4 regions of the Pseudonocardia lutea genome follow, and region 1 is predicted to be linked to each of the others. Evidence: riboswitches for the same ligand, from Rfam matches in the RefSeq annotation. Region 1 holds a riboswitch; each other region holds the start of a gene.
The links. A riboswitch is a leader RNA that binds a small molecule or an ion and turns the genes downstream of it on or off. The one in region 1 is predicted to bind S-adenosylmethionine.
Positions count from the first base shown of each region.

Region 2: linked by a shared signal. The riboswitch ahead of ACFQH9_RS09030 (aminotransferase class V-fold PLP-dependent enzyme) and the one ahead of cysC (adenylyl-sulfate kinase) in region 1 are both predicted to bind S-adenosylmethionine.
Region 3: linked by a shared signal. The riboswitch ahead of ACFQH9_RS24620 (LLM class flavin-dependent oxidoreductase) and the one ahead of cysC (adenylyl-sulfate kinase) in region 1 are both predicted to bind S-adenosylmethionine.
Region 4: linked by a shared signal. The riboswitch ahead of thrC (threonine synthase) and the one ahead of cysC (adenylyl-sulfate kinase) in region 1 are both predicted to bind S-adenosylmethionine.

Region 1 covers NZ_JBHSQK010000125.1:74-5,802, forward strand. Annotated here, with positions in the region: partial or broken gene ACFQH9_RS31440 (LLM class flavin-dependent oxidoreductase) at 1-162, opposite strand, end outside; gene ACFQH9_RS31445 (sulfotransferase family protein) at 150-941, opposite strand; gene ACFQH9_RS31450 (glycoside hydrolase family protein) at 946-1,902, opposite strand; gene cysC (adenylyl-sulfate kinase) at 1,899-2,522, opposite strand; SAM riboswitch class I at 2,701-2,794, opposite strand; gene ACFQH9_RS31460 (putative leader peptide) at 3,087-3,230, shown strand; gene ACFQH9_RS31465 (acyl-CoA dehydrogenase family protein) at 3,209-4,438, shown strand; gene ACFQH9_RS31470 (alpha/beta fold hydrolase) at 4,711-5,412, opposite strand; gene ACFQH9_RS31475 (winged helix-turn-helix transcriptional regulator) at 5,529-5,729, shown strand, end outside.
Region 2 covers NZ_JBHSQK010000017.1:25,411-31,139, reverse strand. Annotated here, with positions in the region: gene treS (maltose alpha-D-glucosyltransferase) at 1-968, opposite strand, end outside; gene ACFQH9_RS09030 (aminotransferase class V-fold PLP-dependent enzyme) at 1,222-2,643, opposite strand; SAM riboswitch class IV at 2,701-2,814, opposite strand; gene ACFQH9_RS09025 (putative leader peptide) at 3,300-3,386, shown strand; gene ACFQH9_RS09020 (hypothetical protein) at 3,612-3,944, shown strand; gene ACFQH9_RS09015 (hypothetical protein) at 3,953-5,729, shown strand, end outside.
Region 3 covers NZ_JBHSQK010000071.1:35,481-41,209, forward strand. Annotated here, with positions in the region: gene ACFQH9_RS24605 (carboxymuconolactone decarboxylase family protein) at 1-534, shown strand, start outside; gene ACFQH9_RS24610 (MFS transporter) at 635-2,203, opposite strand; gene ACFQH9_RS24615 (hypothetical protein) at 2,330-2,845, shown strand; SAM riboswitch class I at 3,010-3,103, shown strand; gene ACFQH9_RS24620 (LLM class flavin-dependent oxidoreductase) at 3,224-4,420, shown strand; gene ACFQH9_RS24625 (NtaA/DmoA family FMN-dependent monooxygenase) at 4,417-5,729, shown strand, end outside.
Region 4 covers NZ_JBHSQK010000030.1:32,817-38,545, reverse strand. Annotated here, with positions in the region: gene thrC (threonine synthase) at 98-1,363, opposite strand; SAM riboswitch class I at 1,370-1,514, opposite strand; gene holA (DNA polymerase III subunit delta) at 1,758-2,726, shown strand; gene rpsT (30S ribosomal protein S20) at 2,869-3,135, opposite strand; gene ACFQH9_RS13500 (circularly permuted type 2 ATP-grasp protein) at 3,668-5,368, shown strand; gene ACFQH9_RS13495 (alpha-E domain-containing protein) at 5,368-5,729, shown strand, end outside.

The DNA of each region.
Region 1 (5,729 bases):
CTCGGCCAGCCAGTACCGCCGGTAGCCCTGCCGCTCGGCGTGCCGGGCCAGGTCGACGGTGTTGCGCAGCGCCTCCGCCACCGTCGATCCCGCCGCGATCGGCGCCAGGTCCAGCACCGACAGCGGGACCGGGGACATCGCCCCCGGAGTCATCGCAGCCATTCGTCCAGCTCCCAACCGGTCAGCGCGGCCACCCGCGGGACGTCGTCCGCGAATCGCGGCAGGGTCGCCGCGCGCTCCGCGCTCGTCGGCCCGGACACGCGGCCGCGCACGTCCGGGCGGACCTGGTGCCGGGACACCCCCGCCACGATGCCGGTCTCGACCCCGAGGAACCGGCACACCCGGTCCGCCGTGCCGGCGGGATCGTCGCGGAGCTCCCGGTAGCGCAGCAGCAGCACCTGCTCGCTCGGGAAGAGCGAGAAGAGGTGCTCGAGCTGGCCGCCGTAGCGGCCCTGGGCGGTGTAGTGCCAGAAGTGCGCCCAGCCCGCGGCGATCCGCTCCTCCTCGCGCTCCAGAGCGCGCACGAAGTCCGCCTCCGGCTCGAGGCCCGCGCCGCGCAGGTGCGCCCAGTTCGAGTGGGCCCGCTCGATCGGATCGCGCAGCACGGCGATCAGCCGGGCCCCGGGCAGGAGGTCCCGGATCCGCCGCTGCGCGTCGCGGTCGTAGAGGTAGAAGACCGTCGACTCGCCGCACAACGCGTCGGGATCGGCAGCGGTGAACAGAGCCTCGTACTCGTCCCGGCGCCAGACGTGCTCGCCCCAGGTCGCGAGGTCACCGGGGCCTCCACCGGAATCCGGCGGTGGGCCGTCGGTGAGGAAGAACTTCGGCTCCTTCGGGGTGGACAGGAACAGCTGCGGGTGGCCGCTCAGGGCGTTGTGCAGGGCGGAGGTCCCGCACTTCGGCGCCCCGAGCAGCAGGAAGTCCGGCAGACGCGAACCCACCGGCTCAGACCGCCGCCGCCGGGCGCCGTTCGGCGGAGCGGACCGGCGGCAGCAGCAGCTCCGTGCGCAGCTCGTGCGCCCCGTCCTCGCGGGTGCCCTCGTAGTAGAGCCGGTACCCGCCGGCCACCTGTGGCACCACGCTGAGGTAGCGCAGCCCGTGCCCGGCATGGGGCGACTCCGCGACCGGCTCGTGCCCCTGGGCGGTGAAGACACCGGGGGTCCCGGTGGCGTAGGCCAGGCCGGTCCGCTCCTCCCAGTTCTCCGCCGCCGTGGCGCGGCCGTCGTACGTGGCGGCCCAGCGGCCGTCGACCCGGAAGACGGCGCTGATCCGCACCCCCCTCGCGTCCCACCGCCCCGCGCGCGGCTCGAGCGCGGTGCCCTCGTGCCGCCAGGCCAGGCCGTCCGTGCTGGTGTAGTACTCGGTGGTCATCCGGTCCTCGTGCGCCGGCACGTCGAGCGGATGGACCGACGCCCACAGATGCCAGCGCCCGCCCTCGATGACGATCACCGGGTCCTTCACGGCGTGCCGCTCGTCGCCGGGCAGGACCGTGCGGCGCGGCGCCTCGGCCAGCTCCTCGGGGGCGTCGGCCTCCAGGACGTCGACCCACCAGTGCTTGCTCCCGGGCGTGGCACAGCTGACGTAGAGCCGCCACCGCCCCTCCGGCGTGCGGACCAGGGCCGGGCGCTCCAGCGACTCCGCCCCGAAGCGCTCCTTGGTCACCCGGGCGACCTCGGTGAACCGGATCCCGTCCGTCGAGCGGGCGAGAACGGTGGCCAGGCCGCGGCCGTGTCCCAACGGGGCACGCAACCGGTAGGCGGCGTGGTAGACGCCGTCGGCGAGGACGACGCTCGGAGCCCCCACCCAGTTGCCGGCACCGGCGCCGGGAGCCGCCACCGCGACCGCGGCGTCCTCCCACCGTGGGATCGGCAGCAACGGCGGAGATTCAGGGGCGGTGCTCAACTCAAGGACTCCTCGGGTGTGGCCGGGCCCGTCAGCCCGCGGTCGGTCAGGTGCGCGAGCAGCAGCGCGACCGAGTTCTCCACCGGCTGCTCGTGGGCGGGGATGACGAGGTCGGGCTCCAGCGGCACCTCGTAGGGGTCGTCGACGCCGGTGAGGCCGGAGATCTCGCCGACGCGCTGGCGGGCGTAGAGGCCCTTGACGTCGCGTTCGGACGCAATCTCCACCGGGGTGCTGACGTGCACCTCGACGAACTCGGTGCCCTTGTCGGCGTGCGCTGCACGGACCTCGTCCCGCACGTCCCGGAAGGGCGCGATGGCCGATACCAGCACCAGCACCCCGTTTCGCGCCAGCAGCTCCGCCACCCAACCGATCCGGCGGATGTTGATCGCGCGGTCCTCGCGGGAGTACCCGCGGGCCGCGGCCAGGTGCGGCCGGACGGCGTCGCCGTCGAGCACCTCGACCCGCAACCCACGAGCGCGGAGCCTGGGCTCGCAGGCGTGCGCGATCGTGGACTTGCCCGCGCTGGGCAGACCGGTCAGCCAGACCGTGGCACCGCGCTGCCGTGTAGGGCCGGGTGCGGGCGGAGCCGGTGCGGCCTCGGACGGCGACGACGCGCTCACGTCGCCGCACTCGAGGACGGGGCGCAGGTCATTGAGAGCTCCTCCGAAGCGGAAGTGGACCGACTACGACGGCTCACGCCGGCAGCCGGGGCTGTCGAGACCACCTCGAGGCCGACAGCCCGCGCTGGCCGTGCGCAGGAGATCCACGTGCCGCCGCCGCACCCCGACGAACATCGCTCCTCCATCGCTCCCGGCGGTAGCACCCGCACCCGTCAAGCGGGGGGTTGCTGCGGCGTCGTCGAGCCGGGTCTCTCGGCCGCTCTGGATGGGTGTGGCCCGTGGGCCCGAACTCACTCTAGGGATCACGACCGCACGTGAGTCAAGGGTCCGAACGACATCTGTGAGCCCCACCGCCGTGCCGGGCGCCGACCTGTCCGGACAGTCACCCGGACGTTCCCACCAGGAGAAACACCGAGCCCGGCGCCGGAGGAAGGTTCGGACATCCGACGCCGGGAGATGTAACCGGACCTCCGTGGTGGACCACACTCGACGGCCCACCGCGCAGTGGCCGGGCCCACGCCGGGCGGTTCCGCCGCGCGCCTCGCTCGTGCGACCATCCGAGCGATGGCACCGTCCGAGGCCCTTCGGCCGCTCTTCCGGGCGCGCCGCCACGTCGATCTCCGACGACAGGCGAGCGCGATCTGTCGGCATCCCGACCGCCGACCGATCACCCCCCGGAAGGACCCATGCCCACCCGTGACCCGCTGACCCGTCGCGCCTGCCACGGCGAAGCCCCCGGGCGTGCGCACGCCACGAGCGACCGCCACGAGCTCCTCACGCGAGTGCTTCCCGCCCTCGCCGACAGCGTCCGGGCCGGCTCACGCGGCCGCGAGGAACAGCGCACCCTGCCCTACCGTGAGATGCAGGCCTTCCGCGACTCCGGGCTGGGCTCGCTGCGCGTCCCGGTCGCCCTGGGCGGGGCAGGCGGGTCGATCGCCGACGTCGTCCGGACCGTGGTGCGACTCGCCGCGGCCGACTCCAACGTCGCCCAGGCCACCCGCCCTCATTTCGTTCATGTCGAACGGCTCCTCGAGCCCGACGTCCCCGACGCCGCCCGCCGGCTCCGCGCCGTGCGCGGCGTGTTGATCGGCGAGGCGACCTCAGAACGCACCGGCTCTCGGCCCTTCGACGTGGGGACCCGACTGCGGCACACGGGCGGGCGCCTCCTCCTCACCGGCGAGAAGCACTACGCCACCGGCGGGCTGTTCGCCACCCACCTCACCGTCCTCGCCCGCGACGAGGACGACCGACCAGTCTGGGTCCTCGTGCCCGCCGACGCCCCCGGCATCGAGCTGTGGGACGACTGGGAAGGAATGGGGCAACGCCTGACCGCCACCGGGTCAGCCGTGTTCACCGACGTCGAGGTGGACCCCGCCGACGTGCTGCACGCCGTACCAGGGCGCTCCGGACCGACCGTGACCTCCAGCTTCCGTGCCCTGCACCTTGCTGCGGTTGCGGCCGGGATCGCCACGGGCGCGGTCTCCGACATCACCGCCTTCACCCGCGCCAACCCACGCACCGCGCAGACGGCCGAGGCCGAGCGGGCCGCCGAGGACCCCTTCGTCCAGGCCGCGGTCGGCGAGGCCGGCGTCCTCGCCTACACCGCCCGCTCCGTGGTGCTCAGTGCAGCGCGTGCCCTCGACGCCGCGGCCGGACACCGCACGCCCGAGGAACTCGCCGCAGCCGCTATCGAGGTCACGCAGGCGAAGGTGGCGGCCGACCGCGCCGCCCAGGGGGCGGCCACGATCGTCTTCGACGCCGCCGGCGCGTCGGCCACCCTCACCTCCGCCGGGCTGGACCGCCACTGGCGTAACGCCCGCACCGTGGCCAGCCACGATCCGGCCGCCCACGCAGCCCGCACGATCGGCGACCATCTCTTGCACCGGACGCCGCCGCCGGGCGACGGCCTGCCCTGACGGGATCGAAGCCCAGCACCAAGAACCGAGGGGCGGTCCCTCCCACGGCCTACGTCCACGCCGGCGCCGACGGGTGAGCGGGCGGAGGCCGACCAGCGCCAACGGGAACAGGCATCCCACAGTGATCACCGACCCGCTCGCCGCGGTGGCGAGCCGCGGCCGGGCGGCCAGGAACCATGCCGCCCAGGTCGCCGAGGTCGCTCGCCATGGCCCCGATCCGGCACGTGCACACTCGACCCGAGCTTCCCCACGAACCGATGTCGGCGCCGTTGTCAGGCCGCTGCCTCGAGCAGCAGCCCGGTGAGCTCGGCGGGCATGGTGATCATGCAGTCGTGGCCGGTCGGCAGCTCACGCACCCGCTCGCCAGCCGGGACGGGACGCCGGGTGATGCCCGCAGGCCGACCCCCGACGCAGTGGATGTGCGTGCGCGGGATCGTGCGCGCGGCCGGCGCGTCCAATCTGACCGGCTCCTCAAGGCACCGCACCGGGTGGTCCGACAGGATCGAGCGCAACCAGGCGACGTCGTCGGGATCGGTGACCCCGAACAGGCCGAGGGGTGGCGGCTGCTCCGGCATCGGCGGAACGCGCCAGCCGTCCACGGCGACCTCGATCAGCTGCTTGGTGACCGGAAGGACGTCGACTGCGCTTTCGCCGTCCTCGGGGACCATCGCGTCGAGGAACACCAGATGCGCAATCCGCTCCGGGACCCGGTTGGCGACCCCCGAGATGACCATCCCGGCGTAGCTGTGCCCGACGAGCACGACGCCGTCGAGACGCTCGCTCTCGATCAGACCGGCGACGTCCTCGACGTGAGTACCGAGCCCGACCTCAGGGCCCAGCAGGTGCGCCTTGTCGCCGTAACCGGTCAGCGACGGCGCGAGCACCCGGTGCCCGGCCGACTCCAGCAGCGGGACCACCCGGTCCCAGCTCCGCCCGCTGTGCCAGGCGCCGTGCACCAGCAGAAACGTGGCCATCGTCGTCGGTTCCTCCTCGTGCCTCGGTACCCTTTGGTAACCGAAACATCGTCATCCCCACGACGCGCACCGGGCAATACGGCACTTTCCGGTGCCCCGGTTCTCAGGAGGTAACCATGCAGGACCCGTGCCAAGCCCGCGAAGTCCTCGGGATCGTCGGGGACAAGTGGGCACTGTTGATCGTCCGCATGCTCAAGGACGGACCGCGGCGCTTCACCGAGCTCAAGCGGGCCATCGACGGCATCAGCCAGCGCATGCTCACCGTGACACTGCGCGACCTCGAGCGCGACGGCATCCTGACGCGCACTGTCCACAAC
Region 2 (5,729 bases), on a different contig from region 1:
TTGATCGAGGGCTGGCCGTCCTTGAAGTAGTGCAGGTACACCCACCGCCGGGCCACGCCGTCGACGCCGACGACCGGCTTGGTCGCGCTCCAGTTCGTCTCCTTGACGCCCGGCGCGTAGAAGATCACCCGCTGCAGCCGGCCGATGATGTACCCGGCCTTCTCCAGCGCCTCCTCGGTGGGCACGTCGAGGTTGACCGAGTCCCGGCCCGGCGGGACCTCGGGCAGGAGGTTCCAGTCCTCCTCCTCGATCTCCACCATGTGGTAGATGCCGGGGTAGTCGGCGTACTTCATCTCGGCGAGCCGGAAGTCCGCGCCCTTGCCGGTGTGGCCGGGCACGATGTCGTCGATGATCGTGCCGCCGGACCAGGTGGCCATGCCGCACATCGCGCGGAACTCGGCCTCCGTGCCGAACGCGGGGTCGATCTCCGTGCCGATCCGGTCGAAGTGGCCGTCGACGCTCGAGGTGTACTGCCAGCCGGCGATGCCGCCGGCCCGCTTGACGGGCCCGGTGTGGATCGCCTCGATGCCGATGGTGCAGAAGGCGTTCCACAGCGCCTCGTCGCCGAGCGCGCACAGGAAGGACTCGCCCGGCCGCGTGATCAACGAGATCGGGTATGCGGTGAACCAGACCGACGCCGACTCGACGGCCTGGCGCGGGCCGGGATCGGCGAACGGGTTCTGCCACATCGTGCCCTGGCCGGAGAACTGCCGGGCGATCTCGTTGGCGTCGGCGAGCATCGACTGGCTGAGCAGCCAGGACACGTACGCCGGGTTCTCACCCGTGGCGGCGCCGTCCTTCGCGACCGACCGCCGGACGACGGGCGACTTGGCCCGGGCGCGATGGCGGAGCGTGCGGGGACGCGCAGGATGCAGGTGCTCCGCGTAGGTGATCTCGCTGGGCTCGTGGGGGTGCTGCTCCGCGGTCTCCTCGGACTGCGCCCGAGACAGCGCTGCGTCGTCTGCCATCTACTCTCCGTGCTCGCCGCGACCCGGTCGTCGCCCGGGGGTGGGTCTACCACCCACGCCTGCGGGGAAACGACGGTGACGCGCCGACGGTGCGCCCGTCCACCCGACCGCGCAGGCCGAGCGGTGGGCCCCGCCGCTCGGCGACGGGGCCGTGCCGCCCGTGCCGCCCGTGCCGCCCGTGCCGCCCGGTCCGTCCGGGTTGCCCGGGGCCGCTCAGTGCTGTTCAGGGCTGTTCAGGGCTGTTCAGGGCTGTTCAGTGCCCGCAGGCCGCCCCGCCCGCCGCCGTGACCGCACCGAGGCCCAGCGGGTCGAGGTCGCGCGGGTCCGGGGTCGGGGTCCAGCGGCCGTCGACCTCCCGGTAGTCCCACTCCGGGCCGCCGGCGGCGATCGCGCGCACGGCCTCGACCAGCCGGTCCACGTCGGACCCGGTGGTGTTCAGGCCGAGGCTGACACGCACCGCGTCGGCCCCGCCGGCGAGGCGGGCGAGCAGCGGGTGGGCGCAGAAGCGGCCGTCGCGCACCCCGATGCCGTGCTCGGCGGACAGCGCGGCCGCGACGAGCCCGGCCGGGATGCCGGTGACGGTGAAGGAGGCGACGGCGACCCGGTCCGGGGCGTCGGCCCAGATCCGGAGCGGGCGGACGCCCGCGATCCCGGACAGCCCGCTGACCAGGCGGGCGAGCAGGGCCCGCTCGTGGGCGGGGGCGACCTCGTCGATCACCGGGTCCAGTGCGCGGCAGGCCGCGGCGATCGCGGCGGCGCCCAGGACGTTGGGTGTGCCGGCCTCGTGCCGGTGCGGCGCCGGGGCCCAGCTGACCTCCGCGGTCCGGTCCTCCACCCCGACCGAGCGCACTGCGCCGCCGCCGGCGAGGTACGGGGTGGCGACGTCGAGCCAGTCCCGCCGCCCGACCAGCGCGCCGGCGCCGTAGGGGGCGTAGAGCTTGTGCCCGGAGAGCACGACGTAGTCCACCTCGGACGCCGCGATGTCGACCCGGCGGTGCGGGGCGAGCTGGGCCGCGTCGAGCACCACGCGGGTGCCCGCGGCGTGGGCGATCGCGCAGATCTCGTCGATCGGCAGGATCTCGCCGGTGACGTTGGAGGCGCCGGTGATCGCCAGGAGCGCGGTCGGCTCGGCGGCGAGCGCGTCGCGCAGGAGGTCGAGCGTCTCGCCGACGGTGTCGGGCGCACGCACCACGCGGTGGTCGGTGCCGCGCCAGGCCAGCAGCGTGGCGTGGTGCTCGACGTCCAGGCACAGCGTCGCGCCGGGGACCGCGCCCGCGAGCAGGTTGAGCGCGTCCGTGGTGTTGCGGGTGAACACGACGACGTCGTCCGCCCGCGCCCCGACGAACCGGGCGACCGTCTCCCGCGCGCCCTCGAGGACCGCGGTGCAGACCTGCGAGGCGTAGCCGGCGCCGCGGTGCACGCTCGAGTAGTAGGGGAGGAGCTCGGCCACGTGGTCGGCGACGGCGCGCAGGGCGGGGGCGCTCGCGGCCAGGTCGAGGTTGGCGTAGGGCACCGTGCGGCCGTCCACCAGCGGGACCGGGAGGCCGGTGCCGACCAGCTCGGGCAGGGGAGCGGCGGGCGTCGACGCGGCGGAGGCGGCGGCCGTGGCGCGGGCCGGAGCCGCGGCGCAGCCCGGGGCCTCGGTGCAGGGCGGAGCGGTACGGACGTCGGACATCGTGGATCCTCCACGGATCACTCAGGACCCGGTACGGCACGAGGTGCCGGACGTCGGGGTCCGCGCTTGCCGGCCGCGGGTCCGCGGCGGCCCGGTCGTCACCCGGAGCACCCCACCGCGGAGGAGGGTTGCCGGCCAGCGAGCCGGGGCTTGGCGCTGGCGCTCTTGACCTGACGACGACGGTAGGTGCCGATCCGCGGAACGGTCAAGTGTGATCCGGGCCGCGGAATCGGGAGCGGGAATGACCGGACATTGCGGTCGCGGATGTTCCAGATCGGCGCGAATTGTCCGGCCCTCGCTCGATCCCGGCCATTCCCGCGGCATTTCCGATCCGTTTCCCCCGCGCCGGGAAGAACGCTCACGCTGGGTGGAGGGACGGCGGCGGTCTCCCATCACCCGATCGAGGGGGACGGCGGCGAATCGCCAGGTCGGCCAAGGCGAGTCGTGATCGGTTCCCGAGATCGCCGACACGATCGCGTGAAGATTCCGCGCCGCATCACACCGCGCACCCGGCCCGTTCCGGGGCTCCGAGAGGTCGGATTACGGTGACCTGGGCCACGAGAACGGGTCCGAAATGAGGCCGGAACGGTGTGGGACGACCCTCTGTCCGACCCCGCTGGTCACCACTGCTCCACAGGGGTGACACAGTTCCGGTCATGCGCCTCACCGACCGCTTCGCCTATCGACGTCACGTCGATCTGCGTCGCGTCGCGAGCGCACTGTGTAGCGCGCCGGTGAACTGAAGGCCCGGGCCGTCCGGCCCCGCCCTCTTCCCCCTCGCGACCCCGCTCCGGCACCCGCCGTCCCGTCCGCCCGGCCCCGACCGGGCCGCCGACCGGTGTGCCAGGCCTCGCCCACCGCCGCCCGCCCCGCCGCCGCCGGTCGGTCCACATCGGACCGTCGGTGCGGTGTTCGGGCGCCGGTCCGCCGCCGTCCGCTCCCCGATGAGAAGAAGTGGAGACATCGTCGTGCCCCGACACCGACGACACCGACCATCCCGGTCGGCCCTGACCCGGCTCGCCGGGTCCGCGACCCTGGCGGGCGCCGCCGTGGTCGGCCTGACCGGCCCGGCCCAGGCCGCCACCCCGGACCTGGTGCCGGACCTCGCCCCGCTGCTCACCGCCCATTACGACGAGGAACCCGCACCCGCGCCGGAGGCCCCGTACGTCGAGCCGTCGTCCACGGCGTTCGGCGAGGGCGACCTGCTGAACCAGGGCCGGGACCTCGCTCCCGCGGGCGTCCCGCTCGCCGGCCTGACCCAGTCGGCGGTGGGCGCGCCCAGCCGACTCCTGCCGAGCTGAGGCCCGGGATGCGTGCACCGAAGAAGATCCTGCTCGGGCTGCTGGCCCTGGGGGTCGTCGCCGGGGTGACCACCATCCCCGGCGGCGACGCGTACGCCGACGTCGAGACCGTCAGGTCCGCCGTGAAGGGGGCCGACGGCAAGGACTACTGGGTCGAGAACAACATCGACACCGACGCCGCGGAGGACTCCCGCGACGGGTCGACGCGACCGGAGTACATGGTCGTGTGGGCCGGTGACGAGAACGTCGCCGACACGGTGGTCCCGGACGTCAAGAACCTGCCGGGGTCGCTGGCGAACCCGACCGACAAGGTGCGCAACGCGCTGCCGGGGCCGGACTTCATGGCGGTCGTCGACGTCACGAAGGGCTCGCCCGGCTACGGCAAGGTCGTCAACACGGCGACCGTCGGTCCGCTGGTCGAGAACGAGCCGCACCACATGCAGTACTCGTGGCGCAAGGGCGACAAGATCTACGCGGGTGGCCTCTACTCGGCGGCCACCTACGTCTTCGACGTGTCCGCGCTGCCGGAGCTCAAGCTCTCCGGCATCAGCCTCCCCAGCCAAACCCTCTGCGGGTCGGTGCCGGACGCGTACTGGGTTCTGAAGGACGGAACGGCCTACGGCACGTACATGGGCGGGCCGGTCGTGCCCGGGCCGTGCACGTACTCCCACGGCGAGGTGCGGACCGGCAACGGTTTCGCCGGGACCCCCGGTGAGGTCGTCCGCTTCGGGCCGGACGGGCAGAAGCTGGTCGAGGCCCCGGCCGCGACCACCACGCCCGAGGACCCGACGCAGTGCCTCAACATGCCCGCGCTCGGCCAGCCCAGCTGCGCCAACCCGCACGGCATCCAGGTCCGCGAGGACCTGAAGACGATGGTCACGAGTGACTACGCCGAGCCGCGGACGATCATCCTCGACCCGGTCAAGGCGCCGTCGCCCTACCTGCGCCGGCCGACCGTCCGGACGTGGGACATCTCCGACCTGAACAACCCGAAGGTCAAGTCGGTGTCCTACCTGCCGACCGGTCCGCGGTCGAACGGCCAGGACCCGCTGCACAACGAGAACCGTGCGGCGATGGAGACCACGGTGACCAACCTGCCGGGTCACAAGGGCGCCTTCGCCCAGACCATGCAGGGCGGCGCGCTGTTCTACACGCCGGACATCACCGCGCCGGAGCCGCAGTGGCGGGAGATCTACGACCTCTCCGCCGCGGTGAAGGAGCTCGACCCGAAGGCCGGGGACAACGGCGGCCCGAGCTCGAACGGCGGATGGCTGCAGACCAGTCCCGACGACAAGACGCTGTACCACGCCATCATCGGCCGCAAGCCCGGCGCGCTGGGCAAGGACGACCCCGGTACCGCCGGCGGCGTGATCGCACTCGACATCGAGAAGCTGGTCGAGGCGGGCGACAAGGCGACCTGCTCGATCGACACCACCGACGAGATCGCCGGCGGTGGCGCGGAGTCCGACTGCCCGACGCTCAAGGGGCACCAGGTCATCAACCCCGGCAAGGCCGCGGGCGGCCCGCACTGGGGTGCCCTGGACAACCTCGAGCTGGGTGACGACGGCTTCTACCACGAGACCGACCGGCCCAAGCGCCTGGCGACCACGAACTACTTCGTGGCCCGCACCGGCACCGACGGCGACCACAAGGTCTGCCTCGTGGACATCGCCGAGGACGGCGAGCTGAAGCTCGACGAGGACTTCAAGGACGAGAACACGGGTGACACCTGCCTCTCGTTCAACCGGGAGCGCTGGCCGCACGGCGCCTTCGGCAACGCGAAGC
Region 3 (5,729 bases), on a different contig from region 1:
CCGGAGCCCGAGGTCGCGGAGATGCTGGCCAAGACCCTCGGCGACGACCGGGGCGTGCCCTTGGCGATCTTCCGGACGATGGCCCGGCACCCGCGGATGATGAAGCGGTTCAACGTGCTCGGCGGGTTCTTCCTCACCCGGGGCGACCTGCCCGCGCGGGAGCGCGAGCTCGTGGTCCTGCGCGTGGCCTGGCGCAGCGGCTGCGAGTACGAATGGGCGCAGCACGTCCTGATCGGCCGGCGGGCCGGGTTGGCCGACGAGGAGATCGTCCGGGTCACGGATCCCGACGCGCCGTGGCCGCCCGCCGACGCGGTGCTCCTGCGGGCCGCCGACGAGGTGCTGGACCACACCGACCTCTCCGACGCGACCTGGGCCGAGCTGGCCGGCCGGTTCACCGAGACCCAGCTCGTGGAGCTGGTCGTGCTCGTCGGCTTCTACCGGATGGCGGCCGGGTTCCTGAACGCGGCGGGCGTGCAGAAGGAGGAGGACCTGCCGGGCTGGCCGACGGGATTCCGGCCGGGCGACGGGACCTGAAGCCGCCGTCACCGGCAACCGTGCAACCGGGGCCACGACCTCGGCGCCACCGGGCTCGCGCCGCTCGCCGAGCTCGGCCGCCGGCGCCGCGCGGCGATGCTCACGGGGCGGAGGTCTCGCTCTCGGTCGCCGCGACCGCGGGCTGTCCCGGCTTGCGGACCAGGACGGCCGTGGCCACCAGCCCGATCAGGGCGAGGACGGTGGTGACGAGGAACGTGACGGAGTAGCCGAAGTCGGACGCGACCCGGGCGGAGCCGAGGTACCGGGCGACCCGGGGGTCGAAGGTGTCGGGATGCAGTCCGAACTGCTCGGCGGCGTTCAGCGCGTCGCGCAGCAGGGGGCCGGTCTGGTCGTCGAGCGGCGGGAGGTCCCGGTCCGCGACGTCGGCGTGCAGCCGCGAGAGGTAGACGCCGTGGAACACGGCGTAGAGCAGGGCGATGCCGATCGCGCCGCCGCCCTGTTCCGCGGTGGCCGACACGCCCGACGCCTGGCCGTGGTCCCGTTCCGGGACCGTGTCGATGCTGACGGGGTCGTTGACGGTGAGGACGATCGCGAGGCCGACGCCGTAGACCAGCAGGCCCGGCAGCAACCAGGGGTAGCCGCGCGCCCCGGCGCCCAGTGCCAGCAGGACGCCGGCGAGGGCGAGGCAACCGAACCCGACGACGAGGGGCGGCCGCCCGCCGGACCGGTCGTACCAGCGCCCGACCAGGGGGGCGAGGACCACCATGGGCACGGTGGTGGGGATCAGGGCCAGGCCCGCGACCGCGGGGTCCATCCCGAGATTGAGGATGAGCAGCAACGGGAAGATCAGCCCGAGGCCCATCTCGGCCATGCCGGCCAGGCCCTGGCTGATCGTGGCGCCGAGGTAGTTGCGGCTCCGGCGCAGCAGGGCGAAGTTCATCAGCGGGTCGTGGGCCCGCCGTTCGCGCAGCACGAACGCGGTGAACGCCACGACGCAGACGACCAGCGAGACGATCACCCCCGGCGAGCTCCAGCCCCACGCCGTGGTCTGCCCGAGCCCGAACACCAGGGCAACCAGCCCGACGCCGGCCGTGACCGCGCCGCTGAGATCGATGTGGGGGCGACCCGTCGACCGCGCGTCGGCGGGCACGGCGCGCACCGTGCAGACCAGCGTGACCACGAGGAGCGGAACGTTGATCAGGAGCACCGCACGCCAGCTGAGGGTCGAGGTCAGCACGCCGCCGATGGTGGGTCCCAGCGCACCGGCCACGGCGGCGATCCCGCCCATCGTGCCGAGGGCCCGGCCGGCCGCGTCGCGGGAGAAGGCCGAGCTGACGATGGCCACCGTCGTGGGCAGCATCAGCGCGCCCCCGGCGCCCTGCAGGATCCGGGCGGCGAGCAGCACCTCGAACGAGGGCGCCAGGCCGCCCAGCGCCGAGGCGCCCGCGAACAGGACCGATCCGGTCACGAAGACCTTGCGCCTGCCGAGCAGGTCGCCCAGCCGTCCCCCGAGGATCGTCAGGCCGGCCAGGGGCAGGAGGCTCGCGTTGAGCACCCACTGCACCGACTGCGAACCGACCCCGAGATCGTGGGCGATGTCGGGCAGGGCCAGCGGGACGGCGGTCTGGTCGATGAGGATCATCGCGTTGGCCAGCGTCATCGCGACCAGGACCAGCGTTCCTCGTCCGGACGTGCCGTCCTTCGCCATCCGCGCATCCCAACAGCTCCCCGGGCGTCGGGACAAGGGCACTTCCGACCGTCGTCACCGCCCGGTCGTCCAGTCGGAAACCCCCTCTCGTGGGTGAGCGACGGGCCGATGGGCCATTCTCGGCGCATGTCATCTGCCTCGGAGCCGCAGGCGACGGTGCCGGCCGTCCCGACACCGTCCGACGTCCGCGCGGCCTACCGCGAGGGGCTCGGGCCACGGGAACGGGCGGTCCTGTGGTCCTGGACGGGCTTCACCGCGACCTTCGCGGGGGTCCGTGGCATCACCCACAGCATCCGGCGTGGCGGCGGCCCGTTCCGGAACGTGTCGGTCGGGGGTGCACACCTGCACCACTACCTCTGGGGGATCGGCCTGCTGGCGGGGGTGGGCGCGGTCGCGGTGCGCGGCACCGACAGGACCCGGCGCCATCCCCTGGTCGCGCTGGCCTACGGCAGTGGCCTGGCGCTGATCGTCGACGAGTTCGCCCTGCTGCTGGACCTGAAGGACGTCTACTGGGAGCGCGAGGGGCGGATCTCGGTCGACCTGGGCGTCGGGCTCGTGGCGGCCGGGGGAACCTCGTTCAGCGCGTTGCCGATGCTGCGGCGGCTGCGCGCCGACCGCCGGCGAGGCGGCCGCCGACGGTGAATCGTCCGGACCTCGGCAGGCTGTCCGGCCGCGGTGTTCTCCCTGATGGACGGTGGCCCCGTCCTGTCCGGACAATCCCACGCGGCCTCGATCACACTCCTCACCCGGAGGATTGACGGGAGCGCCCTCCGGATCCGTAGAGTGAAGCCCGGCCCCACGGGGCCACACCATCCAGAGCGGCCGAGAGACCTGGCTCGACGACGCCGCAGCAACCCCCCGCTCGACGGGTGCGGGTGCTAAGGCCGGGAGCGATGGAGGAGTCATGTTTCTCGGGGTGCGGCGGCGCCACGTGGATCTCCTGCGCACGGCCAGCGCCGGCTGTCGGGGCTGACGAGGACCCGATCCCCGTTCCCCCTCCCGCAGGAGAGGTGTGCCCTCATGGCCCCCATCCACCTCGCCGTCGCGCTCGACGGCGCCGGCTGGCACCCCGCCGCCTGGCGCGAGCCCGGTGCCCGCCCCGATCTGCTCTTCACCGCCCGCTACTGGGCCGCCCTGGCCCGCGCCGCCGAGCGCGGCCTGCTCGACCTCGTCACGATCGAGGACGGCCTCGGCCTGCAGTCCGGTGATCACCTCGGCGCGTCCGACCGCCGCACCGACCAGGTCCGCGGGCGGCTCGACGCCGAGCTGGTCGCCGCGTTCGTCGCGCCGCTGACCCGCCACGTCGGGCTCGTCCCGACCGTCACCACCACGCACACCGAGCCCTTCCACGTCGCCTCGGCGATCTCCACGCTCGACCACGACAGCCGCGGCCGGGCCGGGTGGCGGGTGCAGACCTCGGCCCGCGCCGACGAGGCGCGGCACTTCGGCCGGCGCACCCTGCCGGAGATCCGCCGCGAGACGCTCGGCACCCCGGAGACCGCCGCCGCCGTCCAGGAGCTGTTCGACGAGGCGGCCGACGCCGTCGAGGTCGTGCGGCGGTTGTGGGACAGCTGGGAGGACGGCGCCGAGATCCGCGACGCCGCCACGAACCGGTTCCTCGACCGGGACAAGGTGCACACGATCGACTTCGCGGGGCGCTTCTTCTCGGTGCGCGGGCCGGCCATCGTGCCGCGACCGCCGCAGGGCCAGCCGCTGGTCGTCGCGCTCGCCCACGCCCGGGCCGCGTACGAGCTGGCCGCCCGCGCCGCGGACGTCGTGTTCACCACCCCGCAGGGCGCCGCCGACATCCCCGCGATCCTCGGCGAGATCCGCGCCGCACAGCACACGGTCGGGCGTACGCAGCCGGCGTTGCGCGTGCTCGCCGACCTCGTCGTGGTCCTCGACGCCGACGCGGACGCGGCGCACGCCCGCCTGCGCCGGCTGGAGGAGCGGAGCCCGCTGCGCTCCGACGCCGCAATGCTGGCCGGCACCCCGACCGCGCTCGCCGACCTGCTCGAGTCCTGGCGGGACGAAGGGGTCGACGGGTTCCGGCTGCGGCCGGCGGTCCTGCCCACCGACCTCGACGCGATCGTTGACGGGCTCGTACCGGAGCTGCAGGAGCGGGGCCTGTTCCGCACCGCCTACGAGCCCGGGACGCTGCGCGAGCGGTTCGGCCTGGAACGCCCGGCCAGCCGGTACGCGGGGGTGGCGGCGTGAGCGAGCGTGCGAGCGAACCATCGACGCCGCGCGGGAAGAGGCAGGTGATCCTCGGCGCCTACTTCCCGGGCGTCAACCACGACACCGTGTGGAGCGACCCGGCGTCGGGCAGCCACATCGACTTCGCGTCCTTCGAGCACTGGGCCCGCACCGCCGAGCGCGGCACGTTCGACCTGCTGTTCCTCGCCGAGGGGCTGCGGCTGCGCACCCGCGGCGGGCAGGTCTTCGACCAGGACGTCGTCGGACGGCCGGACACCTTCACGGTCCTGGCCTCGCTGGCCGCGGTGACCGAGCACATCGGGCTCACCGGCACGATCAACGCGACCTTCAACGAGCCCTACGAGCTGGCCCGCAGGTTCGCGACGCTGGACATCCTGTCCGGCGGGCGGGCCGCGTGGAACGTCGTGACCAGCTCCGACGCCGACACGGGGGAGAACTTCCGGCGCGGCGGGTTCCTGCAGCATTCGCAGCGGTACGAGCGCGCGGGGGAGACCCTCGACGCCGTCCGGGCGCTGTGGGACTCCTGGGGCTCCGACGCCGTCGTCGCCGACCCGGCGAGCGGGCGGTTCCTGCGTGACGGGCACGTGGGCGACTTCGCCTTCCGCGGCGCCCAGTTCGACATCGCCGGGCGCTTCAGCACCCCGCGCAGCCCGCAGGGCCATCCGGTGGTGCTGCAGGCGGGGGAGTCGCCGGCCGGCCGGGACTTCGCGGCCTCGCGCTCCGACGCGATCTTCTCCCGCTACCAGAAGTTCGACGAGGCCAGGGCCTTCTACGCCGACGTCAAGGCGCGGGTGGCGAAGTTCGGCCGGGCCCCCGACCAGGTCAAGATCCTGCCGTCGGCGTCGGTGATCCTGGGCGACACCGAGGCCGAGGCCCGCGACCGGCACCGGGACGTCCGCAGCCGGCAGGTCGACCCGTTCACCGCGATCGTGCTGGCCGAGATGGTGTGGAACCGCGACCTCTCGCAGGTCGACCCGGACGGCCCCGTCCCCGAGCTGGAGCCCACGCCCGAGGCGCCGAAGTGGATCCGCGGGCGCGCCCCGCTGACCCAGGACGCGCGCGCCACGGCCGAGGCCTGGCGCGCGCTCGGCCGGCGGCACGGCTGGTCGCTGCGCGAGGTCGTCACGCATGAGTTCGACAGGGCCGTGTTCGTCGGCACACCCGTGCAGGTCGCCGCCGAGATCGACCGGTACGTGCAGGACGACGCGGTCGACGGCTTCATCCTCGGCTCGTACGTCAGCCCCGCCGGCCTCGACGAGGTCGTGGAGAAGGTGGTCCCGCTGCTGCGCGACCGCGGCGTCCTGCGCGA
Region 4 (5,729 bases), on a different contig from region 1:
CCGGGCGGGCCGCCGTGCGCGTCGCCGGGTCCCGAGGACGACGGCGGGCCCGGAGGAACACGTCCCCCGGGCCCGGCCTTCGTCGTGGCGCGCCGGCTCAGCGCCCCTCGAGCGCCTCGCGGACGGCCTTGCTGGTCGCCGGCACCGTCGCGGTCGGACGGGCGTGGGCGGACACGGCGTCGAGCGTCTTGAGGCCGTCGCCGGTGATCAGCAGGACGGTCTCGGCGTCCGGGTCGATCCTGCCGGCCTCGATCAGCTTCTTCGCGGTCGCGACGGTGACACCGCCCGCGGTCTCGGCGAACACGCCCTCGGTGCGGGCGAGCAGCCGGATGCCCTCGACGACCTCCTCGTCCGTGACGTGCCCGACGGCGCCACCGGTGCGGCGCACGGAGTCGAGGACGTACGGGCCGTCGGCCGGGTTGCCGATCGCCAGCGAGCGGGCGATGGTGTCCGGCCGGACGGGCTGGATGACGTCGTGGCCCTGCTCGAAGGCCGAGGCGACGGGCGAGCAGCCGGTCGCCTGGGCGCCGAAGATCGTGTAGGGCTTCTCCTCGACCAGGCCGAGCCGGACGAACTCGCCGAACCCCTTGTCGACCTTGGTGAGCTGCGAGCCGGAGGCGACGGGGACGACGATCTGGTCGGGCAGGCGCCAGCCGAGCTGCTCGGCGACCTCGTAGCCCAGGGTCTTGGAGCCCTCGGCGTAGTAGGGGCGGACGTTCACGTTCACGAACGCCCACTCCTCGTGCTCCGCGGCGAGCTCGGTGGCGAGCCGGTTCACGTCGTCGTAGTTGCCGTCGACGGCGAGGAGGGTGCCGCCGTAGACCGCCGTCGTGGTGATCTTGGCCTGCTCCAGCGAGGAGGGGATCAGCACGACCGAGTCCCAGCCGGCCCGGGCGGCCGCCGCGGCCACGGCGTTGGCCAGGTTGCCGGTGGAGGGGCAGCAGAGCACGGAGAAGCCCAGCTCACGGGCCGCGGCCAGGGCGACGGCGACGACCCGGTCCTTGAAGGAGTGCGTGGGGTTGCCGGTGTCGTCCTTCACCCACAGCTTGCGGAGCCCGAGCTCCGCGGCGAGCCGGTCCGCCTGGATGAGCCGGGTGAAGCCGGGCTCGGTGTTCGGGAAGGCCTGCACGTTCGCCGGGACCGGGAGGAGGTCCTTGTAGCGCCAGATCGACTTGGGGCCGGCCTCGATGGACTCCCGCGTGACCTTCGGGAAGTCGTAGGCGATCTCGAGCGGGCCGAAGCACTGCGGACACGCGAACTCCGCGGCGAGCGGCGTCCGGTGGCCGCACTCGCGACAGGAGAGCGCAACGGCGGAGCCGAGGTCGAAGGTGGTGCCGGCAGGCGTGTCTGCAGTGAGAGTCATCAGATCTCCTCATCTGTCCCGCTGGCGCGGGCCGGAATTGGCACCTGGTCCGTCGACGTGCAGGCACCGCGGGGTGCACTGCGCGGATCGTCGTTCGACGCCGGTTGCCGGGGCTTCGTCGGGCCGTTCCCTCTGCCCCTCTGGATGAGCCATATGCGGTTGTGCCGTGCCGGCCCCGTGCGCGGAGCGAGCGCGACGCCCGGATCGATCCGGACGCCCTGCACGGTACGGCACGCGGGGCGCCCGGATCCAGCCGGCCGTCGGATGTGGGAGGCGTGTCACGGATCGTCGGTGTCGTGCGCGACGATGGCGCCCGGGCCCGGGCCGCCCGGGCCCCGGTGCACCACGACCCCGCGCGCCGCCCCCCGCGACGCGTGCGAGAGGAGTTCGGCCCATGCCGGCCACGAAGCCGCCCGCCCCCGTGCAGCTCGTCGTGGGCGAGGAGGAGCTGCTGGTCGAGCGCGCCGTGAGCGAGATCCTCCGCGCCGCCCGCGCGGTCGACCCCGAGACCGACATCCGCCGGTTCCGCCCCGCCGAGCTCACCCCCGGCGAGCTGGTCGGGCACCTGAGCCCCTCGCTGTTCGCGGAGGGCCGGATCGTGGTGATCCAGGGGGCGCACGAGGCGGGCAAGGACCTCGCCGCGGCGATCCTGGCGTACGCGGCGGAGCCGGCCGACGGCATCGTGCTGGTCGCCGTGCACGCGGGCGGGGCCCGCGGCAAGCAGCTGGCGGACGACCTGCGCAGGGCCGGCGCGGCCGTGACCAAGTGCGACCGGCTCACCCGTCCCGAGGAGCGCGCCGAGTTCGTGCGGGCCGAGGTGCGGCGGGCCGGCGGCACGATCACCGCCGAGGCCGTGAGCGTGCTGCTCGAGGCGGTCGGCTCGGACCTGCGGGAACTGGCGTCGGCCACGAACCAGTTGGTCTCCGACACCGGCGGGCAGGTCGACGGCCAGGCCGTGCGCCGGTACCACCGCGGCCGCGCCGAGTCGTCGGGCTTCGCGGTGGCGGACAAGGCCGTCGCCGGGGACCGGGCGGGCGCGCTGGAGGCGTTGCGCTGGGCGCTGGTGCTGGGCGTCGCGCCGGTGCTGGTCGCCGACGCCCTGGCCGACGCGGTGCGCACGCTGGCCAAGGTCGGCGCGGCCGGTCGCGGCGACCCGAACCGCCTGGCGGGCAGCCTCGGCATGCCGCCCTGGAAGATCCGCAAGGCGCAGGGGCAGGTGCGGGCGTGGCGGCCCGCCGGCCTCGCGACGGCGATCGCGGCGACCGCGCAGGTCAACGCGGACGTCAAGGGAGCGGCCGCGGACCCCGCCTACGCCCTGGAACGCGCCGTCCTCGCGGTCGTCGAAGCCCGCGGCACCGGCTGACTCGCCGCGGCCGACCCCGACGCCGCCCGAGAACGCGTCGACGGCCCTGCCCCACGGGAAAGGGCAGCGCCGTCGACGGGAGCGCTCGACCGGGTCCGGTGGACGCCGGGAGCACGCGGGCGCGCCGGGCGCGCCCGCGGGATCAGGCGCCGATCTTGGCGACGCGCCGGGCGAGGGCCGACTTGCGGTTCGCGGCCTGGTTCTTGTGGATCACGCCCTTGCCGGCGGCCTTGTCCAGGGCGCGGGCGGCGGCGCGCTGCAGCTCGACGGCCTTCTCGGTCTCGCCGGCCTCGGCGGCCTCGCGGAACTTGCGGATCGCGGTCTTGACCGACGACTTGACCGACTTGTTGCGCTGACGGCGCTTCTCGTTGGTCTTGACCCGCTTGATCTGGGACTTGATGTTCGCCACGCTGGTGTGCCTCGAGTCTTCCTGGTGCTGGTACGTATCGGGGGGCTCAGGCGACCCCGACCGGTTCTCCACCGATGCGAGCGAGCACGCCGAGCACTCGGTCGTCCATGCTACAACCCGGCGCGGACGGCCCTGCACGGGCCCGCGCTCCGCGGGCCACGGAACCGGGATCGCACGGCGCGCGCCCCCACGACCGCCCCAAGACCGCCTCCACGCCGGTCCGGCGACCACGGCCCGCACGCCGCGAACGCGGCCACCCCGCGTGACCGTCTCGTAACGCGGACGTAGCACCGTCCCGTTGGCCCCGGCCAGGGGAAACGGTCAAGATGACCCCGTGAGCCGCGCAGTGGACCGCAGACCCGCAGGAGAGCCGGCACAGGACGACGGGGCCGCGACCACCGGCCCGACCAGCCACGCAGCCACCGGTGCGGCCACCCGGACGACCACCGACGCGAGGACCGACACGGCCGCCGCCACGGCCGCCAGGAACCGGACCGGCGCCACCAGGGCGTCCGGCACCAACGGGTCGGCCATCCCCGCCGCCACGGGCCGTGCCCGCGGCTCGGCCCTGTTCGACGGCTATCTGGAGCCCGGCCGTCCCAACCCGGACGCGTTCGACGAGATGTTCAACGCCGACGGCAGCGTCCGCGCGCCCTACCGGCACCTGCACGACGCGATCGCCCCCACCGCCGCCGCGGACCTGGCCGCCCGCGCGGAGGCGCTCGACCGGGCCTACATGGACCAGGGCATCACGTTCAGCCTGTCCGGCAAGGAACGCCCGTTCCCGCTGGACATCGTGCCGCGGGTGATCGGCGCGAGCGAGTGGAGCCGGCTGCAGCGCGGGATCGTGCAGCGGGTGAAGGCGCTGGAGGCCTTCCTCGCGGACGTCTACAACGACGCGCAGATCGTCCGCGACGGCGTGCTGCCGCGCCGGCTGATCACCAGCTGCGAGCACTTCAAGCGTGCGGCGCACCTGCTCAACCCGCCCAACGGCGTGCGCATCCACGTCGCCGGCATCGACCTGGTCCGCGACCAGGAGGGCACGTTCCGGGTGCTGGAGGACAACCTCCGCAACCCCTCCGGGGTCTCGTACGTGATGGAGAACCGCCGCACCATGGCGCGGGTCTTCCCCGACCTGTTCACCCGCCAGCGGGTGCGTGCGGTGGCCGACTACTCGACCCACCTGCTCCACGCCCTGCGCGCGGCCGCGGCGCCCAACGTCGCCGACCCGACGGTCGTCGTGCTGACCCCGGGCGTCTACAACTCCGCCTACTTCGAGCACTCGCTGCTGGCCCGGCAGATGGGCGTCGAGCTCGTCGAGGGCCGGGACCTGTTCTGCCGCGACAACGTCGTCTACATGCGCACGACCGAGGGCGAGCAGCAGGTCGACGTCGTGTACCGCCGGATCGACGACGACTTCCTCGACCCCCTGCAGTTCACGCCGACGAGCGTGCTGGGCGTCGCGGGGATCATGAACGCCGCCCGCGCGGGCAACGTCGTGATCGCCAACGCGGTGGGCAACGGGGTGGGCGACGACAAGCTCGTCTACACCTACGTCCCGCAGATGATCAAGTACTACCTCGACGAGAAGCCGGTCATCCCGAACGTCGCGACCTTCCGCTGCTGGCTGGACGAGGAGCGCGGGCACGTCCTCGACCGGCTCGACGAGCTGGTGCTCAAGCCGGTCGAGGGCTCGGGCGGGTACGGCATCCTGTTCGGCCCGGACGCCACGGCCAAGGAGCTGCAGAAGGCGCGCAGGGCGATCCGCGACGACCCGCGCGGCTGGATCGCCCAGCCCGTCGTCCAGCTGTCCACCGTGCCGACCAAGGTCGACGACCGGCTCGTGCCCCGGCACGTCGACCTGCGGCCCTTCGCGGTCAACGACGGCGAGGAGGTCTTCGTGCTGCCCGGCGGCCTGACCCGGGTGGCCCTGCCGAAGGGCAGCCTGGTGGTCAACTCCAGCCAGGGCGGCGGCTCGAAGGACACCTGGGTGCTGGCGGCGAGCCGGTCGAGCGAGGCCGAGCGGGAGCTGGGGGAGCGGGGGATCGCCGCCACGGCGCCCACCCGCGGCCCGGCCACCGAGCAGGGGCCCGAACCGGGCCTCGACCAGCAGCAACAGCAGCAGCAACAGCAGCAGCAACAACAACAGCAGCAACAACAGGGCCGGCAGGTGCAGGAGCTCGGCGGGATGCGCCGGGAACAGGTGCCGGGGCGGACGGAGGGACGGGGCTGATGCTCGCCCGCAACGCCGAGTCGCTCTACTGGATCGGCCGCTACGTCGAGCGCGCCGACGACACCGCGCGGATCCTCGACGTCTCGGTCCACCAGCTGCTCGAGGACGCCACGCTCGACGTCGACGTGGTCGCCCGCCGGCTGCTCGGCGTGATGGGCGTCGACCCCGGCACGGACGAGCCGCTCGACGCCTTCTCCCTCACCGAGGTCCTCGGCTACGCCACCGACGTCCCCGGCTCCATCGTCTCCTCGATCTCCAGCGCCCGGGAGAACGCCCGCGGCGCGCGCGAGGTCGTGTCGTCGGAGATGTTCGAGTGCCTCAACGCCACCTGGAACGCGCTGCCCGAGCGGCAGCGGTACGC